4 regions of the Paenibacillus sp. FSL M7-0656 genome follow, and region 2 is predicted to be linked to each of the others. Evidence: riboswitches for the same ligand, from Rfam matches in the RefSeq annotation. Region 2 holds a riboswitch; each other region holds the start of a gene.
What was found. Region 2 has a riboswitch for thiamine pyrophosphate ahead of tenA (thiaminase II). Riboswitches for the same ligand answer to the same signal wherever they lie in the genome.
Positions count from the first base shown of each region.

Region 1: another riboswitch for thiamine pyrophosphate. It lies ahead of MHI01_RS00940 (thiamine phosphate synthase); the one in region 2 lies ahead of tenA (thiaminase II).
Region 3: another riboswitch for thiamine pyrophosphate. It lies ahead of thiC (phosphomethylpyrimidine synthase ThiC); the one in region 2 lies ahead of tenA (thiaminase II).
Region 4: another riboswitch for thiamine pyrophosphate. It lies ahead of MHI01_RS14165 (ABC transporter ATP-binding protein); the one in region 2 lies ahead of tenA (thiaminase II).

Region 1 covers NZ_JBBOOT010000001.1:226,303-231,320, reverse strand. Annotated here, with positions in the region: gene MHI01_RS00960 (ThiF family adenylyltransferase) at 1-372, opposite strand, end outside; gene MHI01_RS00955 (thiazole synthase) at 369-1,136, opposite strand; gene thiS (sulfur carrier protein ThiS) at 1,139-1,342, opposite strand; gene thiO (glycine oxidase ThiO) at 1,339-2,511, opposite strand; gene MHI01_RS00940 (thiamine phosphate synthase) at 2,529-3,191, opposite strand; TPP riboswitch at 3,418-3,527, opposite strand; gene MHI01_RS00935 (ABC-F family ATP-binding cassette domain-containing protein) at 3,603-5,018, opposite strand, start outside.
Region 2 covers NZ_JBBOOT010000001.1:585,703-590,720, reverse strand. Annotated here, with positions in the region: gene MHI01_RS02580 (endo-1,4-beta-xylanase) at 1-1,897, shown strand, start outside; TPP riboswitch at 2,103-2,200, shown strand; gene tenA (thiaminase II) at 2,314-2,976, shown strand; gene MHI01_RS02570 (spore coat protein) at 3,179-3,475, opposite strand; gene MHI01_RS02565 (hypothetical protein) at 3,486-3,686, opposite strand; gene MHI01_RS02560 (zinc-dependent alcohol dehydrogenase) at 3,718-4,854, opposite strand; gene MHI01_RS02555 (spore coat protein) at 4,851-5,018, opposite strand, start outside.
Region 3 covers NZ_JBBOOT010000001.1:3,469,236-3,474,253, reverse strand. Annotated here, with positions in the region: gene MHI01_RS15290 (Fe-Mn family superoxide dismutase) at 1-34, opposite strand, end outside; gene MHI01_RS15285 (alpha/beta hydrolase) at 232-1,257, opposite strand; gene MHI01_RS15280 (IclR family transcriptional regulator) at 1,617-2,360, shown strand; TPP riboswitch at 2,510-2,623, shown strand; gene thiC (phosphomethylpyrimidine synthase ThiC) at 3,041-4,825, shown strand.
Region 4 covers NZ_JBBOOT010000001.1:3,197,135-3,202,152, reverse strand. Annotated here, with positions in the region: gene MHI01_RS14175 (ABC transporter substrate-binding protein) at 1-204, opposite strand, end outside; gene MHI01_RS14170 (ABC transporter permease) at 372-1,199, opposite strand; gene MHI01_RS14165 (ABC transporter ATP-binding protein) at 1,189-1,953, opposite strand; TPP riboswitch at 2,112-2,214, opposite strand; gene MHI01_RS14160 (radical SAM/SPASM domain-containing protein) at 2,432-3,307, shown strand; gene MHI01_RS14155 (pectate lyase) at 3,655-4,323, shown strand; gene MHI01_RS14150 (copper amine oxidase N-terminal domain-containing protein) at 4,505-5,018, opposite strand, start outside.

The sequences.
Region 1 (5,018 bases), 360 kb from region 2:
CTGAACGAGTTCTTCCAACTCATCTACTCTGACGTCCAACACTTTCCCTTCCACATGAACCGTGGAATTAATGGCAGATAAACGTTTTTCCGCCGCCATTGCCTTCGGTATCCGCTCAAGCGCGTCCTGTTCTACATATAATTGCTGCCGCTGCAGGTTACTCCACTCCACATAATCACGATCCACAATCGTTAAGTGTCCGACTCCTGAACGAACTAACGTTTCTGCAATTCCTGTTCCGAGTGCGCCAGCGCCTACAATTAAAACTCTGCTGCCCTTTAATCTGGCCTGGCCTTCCTTACCAAGTGGCGCGTACCGTTCCTGTCTGGAATAACGATCGGCCTGCTCGAAAGATGTTACTTGATCTGTCATGTATGAACCATTCCTTCCACCGGACTACTGGCTGCTGCATAACGCTTTACGGGAATCATGCCTGCCTCATATGCCAATCTACCCGCTTCTACCCCCAATCGCATCGCTTTAGCCATGCTCACTGGATCCCCTGATCCGGATACGGCTGTATTTAACAATACGCCATCGGCCCCAAGTTCCATCGCATAAGCAGCATCTTTTGGGGAGCGTAATCCTGCATCAACAATTACAGGTACAACGGCCTGCTCAATGATGATCTCAAGGTTATATGGATTGATGATACCTCTACCAGCTCCGATGGGAGAAGCGCCAGGCATTACAGCATGTACGCCAAGTAATTGTAGCCTTTTGGCCAGAATGACATCATCCGAAATATAAGGCAATACCGTGAAGCCCTTTTCCAGCAAAATTTCGCAAGCCTTGTACGTTTCAATCGGATCTGGGAGTAACGTCATTCCATCTCCGATGACTTCGACTTTTATCATATCACAAAGTCCTGAAGCCCGCGCAAGCTCGGCAATCCGCACCGCCTCTTCCGCAGTGGAAGCCCCTGCCGTATTCGGAAGAAGTGTGTATTTATCCAGATCCAACGTATCCAAGAAATGCTTCTGGTTACGCTCTTCCAGATTCAGACGACGAACAGCAAATGTCAAAACTTCCGTTTCAGATGCTTCCACAGCCTGACTTTGCACTTCCAGATCCGAAAACTTACCTGTTCCAAGGAACAATCTGGACTCAAACGTATATTTACCAATGTTCAACATCATCAACCGCCTCCTACAAAATGTACAATCTCGATTCGATCGCCTTCTCTTAATGCCGTCGTTTCATGATGCTCACGCGTTAAAATATGCTTGTTCAGCTCTACAACTACAGTCTTGACTTGCAAATCAAAAGATTGGAGTAATTTATCCACACGATTCAATCTGTCTTCAATCTCCATCCGTTGACCATTAACGATGATATTCACTGCACCACTCCCTTTCTGTTCAATCGCTCAGGGCTCAGCGCCTCAATTCCGAGTTCTTCTGAGCTTTTGCCAGCGAGCAACTCAGCGATAAGCCTGCCTGTTATCGCACTAAGCAAGATACCGTTGCGGTAATGTCCAAAGGCGGCAAACAACCCGGGAATACTCTTGCAAGCACCTATATAAGGCAGTCCATCGGGAGTTGCCGGTCTTACGCCTGCCCACGCTCGTATAAATTGTGCTTCCTTCATCCCAGGCACCCAGTGGGTAGCCGCTGTTAGCAGCTTCTGAACACCCTGTACAGAAACGTTCAAATCCGTTCTGCCTGGCAGACTGGTTGCCCCAAGCCAAACCTCTCCATTGGCTTTGGGAACAATATAGATATCCTCTGCATACACCGTTCTATCAGGTCTGTACCCTGCATGTTCATCTGAGAACTGAACCGCGGCTATTTCACCTTTTACCGACCACACAGGCAAGCTCAGATTCACATGTCTCATCAACTCTTCACTCTGTAATCCAGCCGCTATAATGACATGTTTGCATTTCATCTCACCGATCGATGTGGTGATCCCCTGCACACCGTGTTCGTTTGCTTGCACACGTATATCCTGTATGTCCTCCATAACCCGTGCTCCCAATGCTTGAGCGGATTCAGCATATGCCTTCGTTAGATGGACAGGAAGAATCTCACTCTCGTAAGGTCTGTAGTAGGCTCCATACGTATCTCTGTTAAGCCATGATGCCTCCTGTTGCACAACGGAACGGTCCCACCACACCTCATCAGCAGAAGCAGACAACGCAGACTTCCGATTGTCCTTATAACTACTTAATTCACTGTATGAACGAAAAGGAGTTAGGAATCCGTGGCGTTGCAGACCAGTCTCTACCTCACTGAGTGTAGCCATTAGCACCTGTTGCTCGATAAGTAACTGCCTGCTCTGCCTGGCAAGCTTAGCCATCAAAGGATGAGCAAAATCCTCACTGACTGCTGCCAGCATCCCAGCCGCTGCGCAAGAAGTCCCTCCTGCAATCGCCGAACGCTCCAGTAACAGCACATCCTGTCCACGGGAAGCAAGCTCATACGCAATGGCACATCCAACAACGCCTCCGCCTACAATAATCGTTTCTGCATAAATCTTATCCGGTCTATCAGTAATGATCTTTTTCATCCTCTCATCTCCTTGATTCAGCGGCTCAAACTTTCTGTAGCAACGATAGCCTGCCTAAATGATTCAGCGGCTCGATCCGGGGAATCGCTCGCCCATACATTCGAAATCACAGCGACTCCCTGTGAGCCTGCAGAGCGAATAGCGTGAATGTTTCCCGGTTCGATGCCCCCAATCGCCATGACAGGAATGGAGACACCAGAGCACACTTCAGCCAGAGCATATAATCCTCTTGGTTCAAGATCAGGCTTACTGTTGGTTGAGTAGACATGCCCGAAGAAAAGGTAATCGGCTCCCCGTTCTTCAGCGATTTTTGCCTCATCGATTGAATGAACAGATACACCCAGACGAATTCGCTGGACATTGCTTATAACAGCAGGGTTGTAGTTACGTATAGCCTCTTGCCCCCAATGTACACCGCCATAGATGTCATTCTGTGGTGGCAGTTCTGAACCATTGATAACGATGCGACAAGACGGAACGCCAACACCACGCAGACTTTCAGCCCAACCGATCTTTTGTTGCCACGAGAGTTGTTTCTCTCGTATATGGATGTAGTCCACCCATGGCCAAACGTCCTTTGCAACTTTTACAAAAGATGCTTGATTCCCTACACCCGTAGATACAACATGCAGTTCAAATGATCCGTGTACACGTTCATGAGAAATTACCGTACTTTTCATCTCCTTCCATGCGTGAATGCTATGAAAACACAAAAAAGCCACTCCCGTAGGGGAGTGGCTGCGTATTAATTATAGGACCAGATGACTGACTGATACATACAGTTCATTTCGTGCAATAAAGCTATAGACCTTATAGCCATAACGTTATACACGCAACTGCATGTTTCAATTTACTAAGCAAGACGGTTGAATTCTTTCGAATTGCCATTTGCTCACGTCATTCACTGAAACCCGCTCGCCACTTCCCTACGCTGGTATGATCCAGATCAGGTGCAAAGGGTCCGGAATCGCATTCTTCCATCTCAGCCACATCGTGCGGCCCCCCTAGTGTTCATATGAAGTTGTAGCCTATGTTACCATAGAAGGATTTTTTTGTCACCGTTCATTTCTATTAAGCGTTGCTTGAATTGTCTAGTTTTTCTCAGACCATTCTTCAACATTCCATGTTTTGGTAACCCAACCCTCGTAGAAATCAGGTTCATGAGATACCAGCAACACCGTTCCCTTGAATTCTTGCAAGGCACGCTGTAACTCAGCTTTAGCTGTGACATCCAAATGGTTCGTCGGCTCATCGAATAGAATCCAGTTGCTTTCACGCATCAAGAGTTTGCATAGACGAACCTTGGCTTGCTCTCCACCACTCAGCATGTTAAGCGGACGGGTAATGTGCTCATTTTTCAACCCGCAGCGAGCGAGATGACCCCGGACTTCATTTTGGGTCAAATGTGAAAACTCATTCCACACATCCTCAATCGGCGTGATATTCCCAGCACGAACTTCCTGCTCAAAATAGGCCGTTTCGAGATAATCTCCCAAGAAAGTCTTTCCACTGAGTGGAGATATTTTTCCCAGGATGGTTTTCAGCAGTGTTGATTTACCCACACCATTACAACCTACGATGGCAATTTTTTCACCACGTTCAATTGTCATTGTCATTTTAGGCAGCAAAGGATACGTATATCCAATTTCAAAATCAATGCCCTCAAAGACCGTTTTGCTGCTCGCGCGGGCATCCTTGAATTTGAACGTTGGTTTGGCCGCTTCATCTGGACGATCAATACGTTCAATTCTGTCCAGTTGCTTCTCCCGGCTCTTCGCTCGACCAGAAGTTGAAGCACGTGCCTTGTTACGCTGAATGAAATCTTCCTGTTTCTTGATGTACTCTTGCTGTTTCTCGTACGCATCAATATGCTGGGCTTTATTCATATCAGCCATCTCAAGGAACTTGTTATAGTTCGCTGCATATCGCGTTAATTTGGCAAATTCCAAATGATAAATGACATTTACGACTTCATTCATGAATTCCGTGTCATGAGAGATTAACAGAAAAGCGTGCGGGTAGTCCTTCAGGTAACGTGACAACCATTCAATGTGTTCTACATCCAGATAGTTGGTCGGCTCATCCAGCAAAAGGGCTGTAGGTTTCTCAAGCAGAAGCTTGGCAAGAAGCACCTTGGTACGTTGCCCACCACTTAGAGCTGCGACATCCCGATCAAGACCAATTGCGGACAAACCAAGACCATTGGCCATCTCTTCCACTTTTACGTCAATCAGATAAAAATCGCCCTGTTCCAGTTGTTCCTGAATATCGCCCATCTCTTCCAGCAACTGCTCCAGCTTATCTGGATCTGCATCTGCCATCTGGTCCGTTATATTCATCATTTCTTTTTCTAATTCAAGCAACGGAAGGAATGCATCTTTAAGAACGTCACGAATGGTTTTGCCTGGGGTAAGCTTTGTGTGCTGATCCAGATATCCATAACGGACCTTAGGTGTCCATTCCACTTTTCCACTATCTTTAAGCAATTTACCGGTAAGGATGTTCAT
Region 2 (5,018 bases):
GTTCGAGGCAGCCGATCAATATGTTCAGTTCGCTGAGGAGCATGGTATGGGCGTACGCGCACATGCGTTGTTGTGGCATATTGATGCTGCAGAGTGGATGTTCAAGGATCCTCAGGGTAACCCTGCGAGTCGAGAATTACTGCTTGCCCGGATTCAGGATTATGTTGAAACCGTCATGACCCGATACAAAGGTAAGATCTATGCCTGGGATGTGGTAAACGAGGCGATTGCGGATAGCAATGGTGATGCCAACGGTTTACGTAAAAGTCCCTTTTATGAAATAATCGGTCCAGATTACATTGAGAAAACCTATGAATTCGCTCGTGCAGCCGATCCGGATGCCAAATTATATTACAACGAATACTTCACGGAAATCCCTGAGAAAAGAGAGCATATGTATCGATTGGTCAAACGACTGAAAGAGAAGGGGCTCATCGATGGTGTGGGTTTGCAATCCCACTATAACCTGGAATCCCCGCCCATCAAGGAAATTGAAAAAACGATCAACATGTTCGCCGAACTTGGATTGGATATTCAGATCACGGAACTGGATGTGGATAGCGGAATTCCATTTGGTGAAGAGATGTCAGATGAAGTTGCGGTAAAGCAGGCGTATCGATATAAGGAACTGTTGGATCTGTACCAAAAACACAAAGACCACATTTCTTCAGTTACCTTATGGGGACTCCAAGATGAGAAGTCTTACAACAACCAGGCTATGCTGTTTGATTCAGCCCTGAAGGCCAAAAAAGCATACTGGGGACTTGTGGATGAATCCAGCTTGCCTGTGTTGACACAGAGAGCCGTCTCACTTTCGGGTAAACCGGATATCAAAAAACAGTCACAAGATCCGCTCTGGAACAAAGCGGTGTCTACTCCACTGAAGGGTGACTCTTCGGGATCAGCCAGTTTCCGCACCTTATGGGATCATAGTAACCTGTATATCCTCGTGGATGTTCAGGATGCGAAGGCAGATGTGAATGACAAAGTAGATATCTTTGTTGATCTCAATAATGGCAAGACCACTTCATATGAAGTAGATGACCGACATGTAATCATTAAGCGGTCGGGCAAAGCTGAGGGCGTGGAGCAGCGTTCATATCGTGTACGCGAGACCAAAACCGGATATCAGGTTGAATTGTCCATTCCGTGGGGTGGTATCCAAGTCGGATCAGAATATGAAGCCGGATTGGATATCCGTGTGACTGATGGCGGTATAAGTGGGACACAACCTTATAATCCACTGTACTGGAATGATCGAACACAATCTCAGGAACAGGATACAAGCAAATACGGCGTGATTCAGCTTGCCCCTATGCCCAAATCTGCACAAGCTGTACAAGGGATTGTTCAGATTGATGGGAAGAAAGACACATCATGGAATAAGGTTGCACCGTTTGAAGTAAACCGGTTGAACCAAAGCGAAGGTGCAGAGGCAGTGGCTCGCGCAATGTGGTCAGGTGAATATCTATACCTGCTGATCGACGTCACTGATCCAAACATCATCACAGATAGCATCAACCCATGGGATCAGGATTCGGTTGAGATTTTCCTGGACGAGAATCACCAGCGCACACCGTATTTTCAATATGATGATGCCCAGTTCAGAATCAGTGCAGACAATGTAGGAACCTTTGCAGGCGGTGCCTCACCCGGACGCCTTGTAAGTGCTGTGAAGAAAACGAATAAAGGATACCTCGTAGAAGCCAGAATTCATTTACAATCATTGACGCCCAAAACAGGAAATGTTCTCGGCTTCGAGCTTCAAATTAACGACAACCAGGGCGGAGGTAAGCAGAGCGTAGCTAAATGGAATGATACGACCAATGAGAGCTGGAGAAACACTTCCCAGTACGGAATACTCACTTTTGTGGGAAAGAACAAACTCGGGCATTAAACCATCGGCAGTAGTTGCAAGAATAGAAACCATCATAACAGTGGCTAAAACTCAACCATTGTTGTGATGGTTTTCATCGTTTACATACGTCACTCAAGCTGATGAGGGCGATACAATCTGCCTTGACTATATTTAACAGCCCTTGATATACTAAATAGATGTTATTTTTTCTTTTATGCGGATAAGAAAGTAATCAACTACATACAACCGTTTGCGAGGGAGCCTTAACCGGCTGAGAGGGTGTTAAACCGACCTTACCTGATTTGGATAATGCCAACGTAGGGATGCAACGATGAAACGCTGTACTTGGGTAGCTCATGCGAACCCCCTTGTTTTAGTGTATTTGTCTGCGAAACATCCTATGGATGTTTCGTTTTTTTGTTTTTAAATACGTACATTATGAATTGGAGGAACATATGTTGACTATTTCAGAGAGACTATATCAGGCCGCACAGCCCGTGTGGAAGGAATGTCTCGAGCATCCCTTTGTTAAAGGAATCGGAGATGGTACCTTACCGGTTGAACAATTTCGTTATTATTTGCTACAAGACTACTTGTACCTGTTCGATTATGCCCGCGTATTTGCACTAGGTATTGTCAAGTCGCACGACCCCAAATTGATGCAGTTTTTTAGTGAAAACGTAGATAACATCCTGAATGGTGAAATGAAAATTCATCGTTCTTATATGGAGCGATTAGGAATTACAGAGGATCATGTTTTCCAGGTAAAACCTGCCCTGAAAAATGCAGCCTATACTAACTATATGCTCTCTGTTTCCCATGCGGGTGGCATAGCAGAAGTACTTGTATCCATTCTGGCCTGCTCATGGAGCTATGCAGAGATTGGTCAAGTCCTTGCCCAAAAGCCAGGTGCAGCTGAGCATCCTTTTTACGGAGAGTGGATCACAGGATATGCTTCCTCTGAATACAACAGCAACAATCAATCCCTAGTGACGTTAACTGATAAGCTATTAGAAGGCTGTAGCGAGGGAACGTACCAACGGATGGAAGATATTTTCGTGATGTGCAGTCGCTTTGAACTTGATTTTTGGGAGATGTCATGGAGGCTGGAGCCTTAAGTTCACTGTAGTCAATTAAAGTTGAGAGCAGCGTCCATAAAACAGTCTCAGGATGGAAATTAAGTAAAGGAACGCTTGTATAAGCGTGTTTCGTGATGATACCGAAAAAAGGGCGGAGTGTATCCGCCTTTTATTATTGTTGAAATTCTTGACATAGGAACATTTTGTTCTCTGAAGTCTCTGGCTAAAATCAAAAAGGGTGTCAGGACGGAATGTTCATAGCAGTCTGAATGTTTTTCAGATCGAGCTGAATTTGCTCTGCAATATGGTAAGGGTGGTATAAGCCATGCTGCACCATGTAATTTGATATCTTTTCATGAGAGTCTATCGCTTCATCGAGCTGTTTCATCAAAATTTGTTTGATTTCGGGGGTGGCACATTCGGTCACAGCCATGGCGTAGTTTCTGACACTGCTCTTGGCGTTCATCAAAAAATCCATTGCGATTACGTCATCGGTCAACGTATTAAGACCAGTCATATGTTCTAATATTGGGTTCATTTTTTATCTCCTATACAGTCGCTTTAGACAGCACTTCACCGAGCTCCTGAAGTTGCTGTTGTGATAATATCGCATCTTGTTGCAAAATTTGCTTGAGCTCCGGGTCGGTTACCAGAGCTTGCATGGTCTTGGATTTAGTCATACAAACCGTCTTGAACGCAGCTATTTCATGCACCTCGAGCATCTCATGCAAAGCGTAAGTGGAATCCATTCAGATTGTCCTCCCATGTATCTATTCATATTTAAGGCTTTAAGATGACTTTAATGCAATCGTCCGTTTTTGTATCGAACACTTCATAGCCCCGTTTGGCCTCGCTGAGCGGAATGACGTGCGTAACAATGTCGCCAGGGTCCACTTTGCCAGACGTAACCAACTCGTACATGTATGGCATGTAGTGAATGACCGGAGCTTGTCCGGAACGGATATTCACGTTTCGCTGCATGATATCACCGAGCGGGAATCCGTTATAACGTCCGCCGTATACCCCAGTGACTTGAATGGTGCCACCTTTGCGAACAGCCTGAGATGCAATGATAAATGCGCTCATGGTGCCGCCTTGCAGTTTCATACCGCTGGCTAGAAATTCAAGATCGCTCATCTTGCCGTCCATTCCTACCGCATCAATGACAACATCGGCGCCGCCTTTGGTCATTTCCTTGAGAGTGTTCCCAATATTCTTATCCTGTTCGAAGTTTACTATTTCCACATGGTTTGTTCGCTTCGCATGCTTTAAGCGGTAATCGACATAGTCGACGGCTATGACCCGCTTAGCTCCTTTCAGCCAGCAGAACTTCTGGGCCAGGAGTCCGACCGGGCCGCAGCCGAGCACAATGACCGTATCTCCATTTTTAACGCCGGCGTTATCTACGCTCCAGAATGCCGTCGTCATGGCATCGGCGATCAAGCTTAGCTTTTCGTCCGGTTGTTCGCAGTTTTCAGGGATCTTAAAGTGGGTAAAATTAGCAAATGGGACCCGTAAATACTCCGCTTGCCCGCCGGGATATCCACCGGTCGTTCCAGAGTAGCCGAAATATGCGCCCATATCCCCGTGCTCGTTGGAATTGTCACATTGGCTTTCCAGCTGATTTTTGCAAAAAAAGCATTCTCCGCATGCGATGTTAAACGGGATGATTACGCGGTCGCCTTTTTTTACCTTGGTCACGCCAGGGCCCACTTCTTCTACGATCCCCATCGGCTCATGTCCGATGACATAGTTTTCCTGAAGGTTAGGGATCATCCCGTGAATAAGATGAAGGTCAGAACCGCAAATCGCGGTACTGGTGATCTTTACGATCATATCGTCCGGTTTCACAATCTTCGCATCCGGCACCTCTTTGACCACGACATTTTTAACCCCTTGATACGTTACCGCCTTCATGCTTTATGTCCTCCAATATGTTCATCTGGGGTCCGATCAAACATCCCTTTACGTGACGTATCACCCGGGAACAGATTCATCTGCCCGATCATCACCGTATTTTTCGCCGAAAGCTGATCGAGTTGGTACTGTTCGTTCAGCTCATAAGGATGAAACCATTTTTT
Region 3 (5,018 bases), 2.9 Mb from region 2:
GAGGCAGCAGGTGACCATATCCATACCAGTTCATATACGCGAGACCTCCTTTAGAGAAATTCAAAAATGCATAAATAGTTCATATAGGTAACCTAATCCGACAAATGATCTATGCGTTCAGACCATCTGTTCATGCGTCCCAAGAGTATATTCCGCGAGCTTGTTGTCCTATGAGTGCAAAAAAAAAGAGCCCCTGAGGGCTCTGGAAAAAATTCAATGATTGAAATTTGGTTATTCTCCATTATTCGTGTTTTGCACATCGTCACTGCTTGTTTTCGTTACATGACTCAGGAAAGTTGAGACACGGCGCAGATATTCCTTTGGATGCTCCCGGAAGATCAACTCATGATGCGCATCCTGGACAATCCATACATCCGAGTACGGATTGGTCTGGTTGGCGGCGAGTTGCTCCGCAATTGGATAAGGCGCCTTCTCGTCCTCTGTACCATGGATGAAGAAAATCGGGAACGGATAATCTTCCTTTTTCACTTCCTGGTATGGAATCTGTTGTAATCCGGTACCATTCAGAACAGGGAACAACAGTTTCATGATCTCCAGTGTAGGCTGACGTGGCAGATCGATCTGGTTGTGAATGTTGTGGTACAGCGTATCTGGCTCCAGCAGGAACGCACTGTCCAGAATCATTGCATCCACTTCCTTCGTAATCAGTCCGGTTTGTAACGCTGTACCGGCACCCATCGAGAAACCCCAGACAACCAGTTCCTGCGCACCACGTTGCTTGGCGAACTGGATCGCACCGAGCAATTGCTGTGACTCAGCTTTGCCACCTGTGGCTACAGCTTTGTTCACCTGTGAGGCGAAGCCATAATCGAACATGACCACGTTGAACCCAAGTTGATGGGCATAGTGTGCCAGGTCATACATGGGTACCCATGTTTCTTCACGATTGGCACCATAGCCGTGACTGAAAATAATCGTTTTGCTTGCAGCATTGTCAGCAGGTATATACCATCCCTGCATCGTCCGGCTGCCATCTGCTGCCGGGAACGTGATATCTTCATATTTCATGTTCTTGGCTTGCATCGGATTGGAGAAGACTGGCGCTACCGTTGGATTGGATAATACCCATGCGATATAACCATGCAGTGCAATAAAACAAAACAGTAGAAAAAATACAACGGAGAGCAGCAACGCTACGATAATATGTTTGAACCGAATCAGCCTCGGTGATAGGGAAGAGGGCAGATCGGACACTTTTGTTTGCAGCGGGGCTTCGCTCTGGGATGATTGATACATGAATGCCCCTCCTTTGAAGTTCAGTTGAAGATAACAACGACATGTAAAGAGAATTGCGTCGATTTCAGAGCCTGCTTCAGAGCGATATCTTAATGTAATATATCTTTATCGTATGTTCCAATATAGTCAAAGTCAATTGATTGAGGGCATTTGTTACGCAATTGTTATATAGTTCTTAAGATATATGGGTAAGATTACCTTAGTGTGTAAATTACAGGGGATTAAGTCTTATAAAAAGGAAAAATTTACACGTTGGCCTATTTTGATTTTGGCTCTTTTTGGTTTACAGATGAGACCGTTTCTCATATAATTTATGTAACCAAGTTTCATGTGATGAAACATGAGGAGGGCATTATGCCATGGAAGATCGCAAGTTAACCGTCCGGGCTGTGGAACGGGCGCTGGATATATTATTATGTTTTACCACACGCAGTGATCTGGGACTCACCGAAATTGCCAGCCAGATCGGCCTGCACAAAAGTACAGTCCACCGCTTGATGGCTACGCTGGAGGATCGAGGGTTCGTGATCCGCGATGCAGCAACAGAGAAGTACCGACTTGGCATCCGAATCTGGGAGCTGTCAGCTCATATGTCCCGCAGTGATGATCCCGCTATTCTGCTGTTGCCTGCGATGGAGCGACTGAGAGATCGATTGGGGGAGACCGTGAGTCTGTACCTGCGTGATGGCAGTGAACGGATTCGGATTCAGGCTGTGCAAAGTGATCAGGCGATTCGCCGAGTTGCCCCCGTTGGTGTTAGACTGCCGCTGTCTGTGGGCGCTTCCAGCAAAGTCCTGATGGCGTTTGCCACGGACGAGGATCGTGAAGAACTGATGAACGGGCCTGAATGGCCGGTGTTTATTGATCCGGCAGTGTATTTGGCGCAAATGGGAGATATCCGGGATAACGGATATGCGACGAGTTATGAGGAACGTGAGCCGGGAGCTGCCGCGGTATCTGTACCGATTATGGATCGCAGAGGCAATATTGCAGCTGCGCTCTCGGTCTCAGGACCTGTCAGTCGACTCTCGCAGGAGACATTGCATGAATACGCACCTGTGTTGAAGGATGCTGCTACGCAAATGGGGCTCATGTTATCCTGATGTTGAGGTAAGTTTTTTCTCCAATAGAGTTTGATTATTTGGAATATAAAGGTTGTTTTTATGTTCCGGTTGCGCTACTCTGTAATGGACGGCCCAACGGGGCCAGCTTCATTGAATATGAACAGCGGCTTATGTAAGCCGCAACTTATTAACGTTACTGGGGGAGTCCGAATTGTCCGGACTGAGACGGAATCGCATGAGATTCCGGACCCTTTGCACCTGATCTGGATCATACCAGCGTAGGGAAGTAATCGGCGATATGACCACAACCACCACATGATGTGACCCTTGTAGGGCTCCGTTAAGGAGCTGCATAAAGGTGCATTATTGGTGATGGACATAAAAGTCGGTTCCTTCGGGGACCGGCTTTTTTATATACAGGGAACGGGCGATATAGTGCGGACTCTATGGGCTTCTTTTTCACTAACCTGCGGAAGTGGGCTTGGATGAGGAGGGAAGTCTTATAGATCGATGATCTGTGGCAGCCTCCGTCTGTTGTTAACTGTACATGAAAAGTGTCTCCCCTGGTCTGGTGTAGGATCGCTCTTTCTTCTCTGCATTGCGCATGATTTGGGACAGGTACGTAAGTGAGCTAATGACGATCCCAACCAAACAAGCGACGAACACTGAGGAGGAGACAAGCGAACATGAGTACAGGAAATCAAACGGGACAACAAGCGATGGAACAGGAACATAACGATCAGCAGGTGGAAAAAGAAACAGGGGCGGCCGGACGGGTTCAGCCCTTTCCGGGTAGCCGCAAAGTCTACATTCAGGGCTCACGGCCGGACATTGCTGTACCGGAACGTGAGATAGCCCTTCATGACACGAATACTCCCCAAGGGGTGGAGCATAACGAACCGCTGCGTGTCTACGATACGAGCGGCCCCATGACCGATCCCGAATTTCATGCGGATATCCGCGCAGGTCTGCCAGCCCTGCGCACTCGTTGGATCACAGAGCGCGGCGATGTTGAAGCTTATCAGGGCCGTATGGTTAAACCGGAGGATAACGGACTGAAGCCCGGGGGAAAGAGAGCTGGAGCCGAAGAGTACCCTGGATTGCGTGGAAAACCGCTACGAGCACAGACAGGACGCTGTGTGACTCAGATGCACTACGCGAGACAGGGAGTCATTACGGCTGAGATGGAATTCGCCGCCATTCGTGAAGGCGTGGAGCCGGAATTTGTGAGACAGGAGCTGGCGAGTGGACGGGCCATTCTGCCATCCAACATCAATCACCCGGAGAGTGAGCCGATGTTGATCGGTCGTCATTTTCACGTGAAGATCAATGCCAACATAGGTAACTCTGCCGTATCTTCCTCCATTGAGGAAGAGGTCGAGAAGATGACTTGGGCGGTACGATGGGGATCGGATACGGTGATGGATCTGTCCACAGGCAAAAACATTCATACCACCCGGGAATGGATCATCCGTAATTCACCTGTGCCGATTGGTACGGTGCCGCTGTATCAGGCGCTGGAGAAGGTGAATGGCGAAGCGGAAGCGCTGACCTGGGAGTTGTACCGTGACACACTCATTGAGCAGGCAGAGCAGGGCGTGGACTACTTTACGATTCATGCAGGTGTACTGCTGCGTTATATCCCCATGACCGCCAAGCGAATGACAGGCATTGTGTCTCGGGGCGGTTCCATTATGGCAGCATGGTGTCTGGCGCATCATCAGGAGAATTTTTTGTATACCCATTTTGAAGAAATCTGCGAGATTATGAAAAGGTATGATGTAGCGTTTTCGCTGGGAGATGGACTTCGTCCAGGCAGTATCTACGATGCGAATGACGAAGCTCAGATGGCGGAACTGGCCACGCTTGGGGAACTGACGCAGATCGCATGGAAGCATGATGTGCAGGTGATGATCGAAGGCCCGGGTCATGTGCCGATGCATAAGATCAAGGAGAATGTGGACTTGCAGATGGAGATCTGTAAAGAAGCACCGTTCTACACACTTGGGCCGCTAACGACCGACATTGCGCCAGGATATGATCACATCACATCCGCCATTGGGGCAGCCATGATTGGCTGGTTCGGCACGTCGATGCTCTGTTATGTTACGCCAAAAGAACATTTGGGCCTGCCCAACAAGGATGATGTGCGGGAAGGGGTCATCGCCTACAAGATCGCGGCCCACGCCGCCGATCTGGCGAAGGGACATCCACGTGCTCAGCGCCGCGATGACGCATTGTCCAAAGCGCGGTTCGAGTTCCGTTGGCGTGACCAGTTCAACCTGTCACTGGACCCGGAACGTGCGCTATCCTACCATGATGAGACGCTGCCAGCAGAAGGGGCCAAAGAAGCTCATTTCTGCTCCATGTGCGGACCGAAGTTCTGTAGTATGCGCATTACGCAGGACATTCGTGCCTTTGCCGCGGATAAAGAATTGTCCGAGAATGAGGCTGTAGCTGCCGGGATGCAGGAAAAGGCCGAGGAATATCGGACACGCTCCTAGGCGCCGGTACAGCGCAAGCTGGGCAGTCTGAAATAGAGATAAAGCCGTTTCTCTCTGTCATTGCAGAGAAGAACGGCTTTTTTTAGTGTTATGTCATGTATGTATTCTTAACCGTACTCAGCCTTTATCAGAATTAGCTTTGTGACTGTGTGTGGTCCATATTTTATACAGAATTCCTGCGATAACGAATAAA
Region 4 (5,018 bases), 2.6 Mb from region 2:
CGGGTACCAGTCGAGCATGATAGACAGTTTATCTTTGGCGTCTGATGCAGGTTCGGTTGCAGACGGATCTGTTTGCTGTGTATTGGTTGCCGAATCTGTTGTTGGCGTATTTTGGCTATTGTCTGTGGTGCTGCATCCGCTAACGATCAGCAAAAGGCTAATGAGTATGATGGGAAGCAGGGAGTATATACCTTTGTTATTCATAAATGAAGTTCCTCATTTCATCGTTTTGATTTGTAGAAAATGGGCAACAGCATGTTAACGATAATGTGACAATGAACTGATTGAAGATGTTGCTGAAATTGTGCATAAGATATGTTTTGTTTTGAAGATTGTAACTACTGTATTTACATCTAATTTCTGTCTAAGTATTATCCAACCTTTCTTTTGCCTCCATGACGATGACGCCGTATGCTAAACCGTTTCTCCAGCCAGGTAATCAGTACAAACAAAACGATCCCAAGCAGGGATAACAGCAAAATGGCGGCAAACATCGCATCCGTGTTCATGTTGCTGGACATACGACGGCTGAAGTACCCTAGACCTTTGCTACCACCGAGCCATTCGCCAATCGTTGCCCCAACCACGCAGTACACCACAGACATCTTTAGCCCCGAGAAAAAAGAGGGAAGTGCCAGCGGAACCTGGAGTTTGCAAAAAATATCCCACTTGCTGGCGCCCATGGTGAGCAACAGTTCACGCTGCTCTGGATCGCCTTGGCGGAGTCCATCGTAGGTACTGACCACAATGGGGAAGAATGCGATTAAAAATACCACGGCGACTTTGCTCCACAACGTGTAACCAAACCACAGGATAAATACGGGGGACAAGGCAATCAACGGTATGGTCTGACTGATCACGATGAAGGGATACAATGCCCTTTCAATCGATCGGTTCATATGCATGCCTGTTGCCAGCGTAATTCCAGTCACTATGGACAAGACAAAACCAACAACAACCTCCATAAAGGTAGCAGGCAGATGGATGGTCAACAGCAGACGGCGATGCTCAACCAGTGAGCTTACGATGGCCGTGGGTGCAGGAATGATGAAGGAGGGCACCCATCCCATACGCACAATCACTTCCCAGATCGCCAGTAATAAGAACATGAGCATAATGAACAGACCATATTGGGAAAACGACCTCGAGAGCCACTTTAAACACCACGTCCAGACGCTAACCTCAGCTCTATCGTGCATGCAATTGTTCCTCCAGTTGTTGCCTCATCTGCACGAGAGCCGGTTCGTAGATCATGTCCGAATGCCTTGGGCGTGGTAAAGGAACCGTCATCTCCTGCAACTGCTGACCTTGCCCTCCTGGAGTTAACAGAATGATACGGTCACTTAACAGCAGGGCTTCTTCGATGTCATGTGTAATGAACATCACGGTTTGGCCAAAGCTCTCCCACAGCTCCAGCAACCAGCGATGCATTTCTCGTTTGGTTAATGCGTCGAGTGCACCGAAGGGTTCATCCAGCAACATGAGCTGCCCGCCTGTAAGCAAGGTACGAAGCAATGCCACCCGCTGCCGCATGCCGCCGGATAACTCATCCGGATAGGAATGTTCATAACCGGACAAGCCGAACCTTGCCAATCCTGCGATGATATCGGCTCGTAGTTTGTCCTTATCCTGTCGGCCTGGTGCAAGCTCGGCAGGTAGCATGCAGTTCTCCATGACGGTACGCCAGGATAACAGCAGATCTTTCTGCGGCATATAGGCGACTCGTCCGAGCCGTTGTCCTTGCGGGACATCAGCTATATCGATGGTGCCAACGGTTGGTTCATGCAAGCCTGCGAGCAGCTTGAAGAGCGTGCTTTTACCTGATCCGCTGGAGCCGATGAGCGAGACAAATTCTCCTTGTTGAACCTGAAGCGACACATTGGAGAGCACAGGGGAACCCTTTTTTTCGGGAAAAGCAAAGCTTACGTTGTGAATGGTTACATGGTTATCCATCTGATCCTCACCCCCTTGATGTCAGACTACTGCAATAACAACGGCATCCTATACTCTGCAAAAGGAACAAAAAAGACCCACCCATTTCCGGAGAAATGAGTGGGTCTGTAAGTTAAATCCGCAATTTATCTTCACATACATGAAAAAATTCCGCTTACTAAAAGGCCGCTCCACTTCCCTCCGCTGGTATGATCCAGATCAGGTTCAAAGGGTCCGAATAGTCATATTCGTCTCAGCCGCAAGGCTCCCCTAGTGCAAAAGTTCAAGATATGCAGTTGTGTGTTCAGCATATATCAATCGAACATGAACTGTAAAGAGGCAGCATGATAGAATTCTTGAGATGAACTTGGAGTCATACCCGAACAACTGAACAATTTACCTGGGCTCCCTAACCCGATATAATAGTGGTGGCGCATATTGGCCGGATCACAAATGCAGGTGGGATTGTTCTCCCTCCTAGGCAGAATGGGGACCCGAGTTGAAAACGTTCAAAAAAGTATATATTGAGATCACGAGTATCTGCAATCTGGCATGCAGCTTCTGTCCGCAGACACAGCGTGCCAAAGGATTCATTGACCCTGAAGTCTTCAACAATATACTGGATCAAGTTAAACCACACACCAATCATATTTACTTACATGTCAAAGGTGAACCCTTGTTGCATCCCAAAATAGATCTGTTGCTCGATTCCGCACATGAGAAGGGACTCAAGGTGAACATTACAACGAATGGTACACTGCTGCCCAAGACTCAGCATAAATTGCTTGGCAAACCGGCGCTGCGGCAGATGAATTTCTCCCTGCACAGCTTCGATGGGCATGAAGGTTCAACAGATCGTGACGGGTATCTGCGTCATATTTTGTCCTTTGTACACGAGGCCGTTAAGCACAATGTCATCATTTCATTCCGGTTGTGGAATCTGACACAGGATAACTTCACAAATGCTCAGATGAATCGAAATCGGGAGACCCTTGAAGTATTGGAACGTGAGTTTAATCTGGACTTCCGCATTGAGGAAAAAGTAGTTCCAGGCAGCGGGGTCAAAATTGCCCCGAATGTATACCTGAATCAGGACCATGAGTTCCAGTGGCCAAGTCTGGATGCACCTGAAGATGACGGTAAAGGCTTTTGCCATGCACTTCGCGGTCAGGCAGCTGTGCTTGTAGATGGAACGGTGGTTCCATGCTGTCTCGATGGCGAGGGTGTGATTAACCTTGGTAATGTGCACGAGAAGTCATTCTCGGAGATTATTGAGGGTGAGCGAGCGAACAATCTGGTATATGGCTTCTCCAAACGCGAAGCTGTAGAAGAGTTGTGTAGAAAGTGCGGTTATCGTCAGAGATTTGGAGCCTGATATCTTATATCAGCAAGCCAGAAGCCATTCAAGATCACACATTTGGAGACAAATGCAGTGGTCTTTCTTTGTTATCGGGGATTAAGTGAGGGGTATATACGTTACAAATGAGCATACCAGAGGTTGATATGAGCATATTGCTTGAGAGACCTAGCATGCAAAAAATGCCGATATGACAGGGATTGTACGATGTCATGATATATCTGATCTAATGATTATTCTAGTTACCTCCCTTATTTGGTAAGATTAGGTTGTAGATCGGACAGAGGTGCACCTCTGAAGATCTTCCAGTACAAGCCCAGGCTGTACACTACCAAAAAACGAGAGAATAAGGGAGGAATAAAGTTATGAAAAAAATGTTGACGTTGTTACTGTCCGCTGGTTTGGTTGCTTCTATATTTGGTGCAGTTCCGGCTGCGGCTGCGCCTACGGTTGTAAATTCAACCATTGTGGTTCCAAAGGGCACGACCTATGACGGCCAAGGTAAAACATTTGTAGCCAATCCTTCCACACTGGGCGACGGATCTCAAGCAGAAAATCAGAAGCCAGTCTTCCGTCTGGAGGCAGGGGCCACGCTCAAAAACGTAAACATTGGATCACCAGCTGCTGATGGTGTTCACTGTTATGGCAACTGTAATATATCGAATGTGGTCTGGCAGGACGTGGGCGAGGATGCACTGACATTGAAGTCTGCCGGAACGGTTAACATTACCGGTGGGGCAGCGTATAAGGCTTATGATAAAGTGTTCCAGATGAATGCAGCTGGAACAATTAACATCAAAAATTTCCGTGCAGATGATATTGGCAAACTGGTTCGCCAAAATGGTGGAACTTCCTTTGCAGTTAACATGACGCTGGATAACTCCAACATTTCCAATGTAAAAGATTCGATTATGCGTACAGACAGCAGCACATCACAAGGGAAAATTACGAATACCCGTTATTCCAAAGTACCAACGTTGTTCAAGGGGTTTGCTTCAGGGAAAACGAGCCAGTCTGGGAACACGCAATATTAGACAGAAGATTGAATCGCTGGAGTTGGTAAAAGTTTAAGCTCTGCTTGTAATTTGAAGTTAAAATATAACGCCAAAAAGAGCGTTCCAAGGTCATTGTTACAATGACTTTGTGGGACGCTCTTTGTAATGCAGATGTCATAGTATAGTTCTGCTGAGCAATGTTTTATAGAGGATGCTCAAATTATTGCTCTCCCGGAACTTCAACGATGACTTTGCCTTTCTCGGGGACAACAGAACCGGTATCAATAGAGTCCAATTTGTTCATGATTTCGTAAGAGGTTTCTTCAAGCATGCGAGAGTACTTAAATGATACGAGTGTTTGACCTGTTACGGAAGGACGAGTCCCTGCTTCAGCAACGGCTTTGTTTTTAATAAAGAACAGGTCACCGATGGTTCCGGCATTTTTGCTGATGTTAGCCTGCCATTGTAGCAGTGCACTTCCATTTTTAAGGATATAATAACTGATCAGATCGTTATCCTCAACAACGAAGAAACGATCTTTTTTGTCTTGTTCAAAAATGTATTCAATGGATGAATCCACTGGACCCAAAGGGTTGCGAATGTCCAGACGTGCTTGTCCCAGTTCAGAGAAGCGTGGCAGATGCAGTGCGGCTTCACGCGCCACAGTCAGATCGGAACTGTTATATTCTTTTACAATCGTAGCATCGGTAGTGTAAATGTAGGCTTCCTTGGCC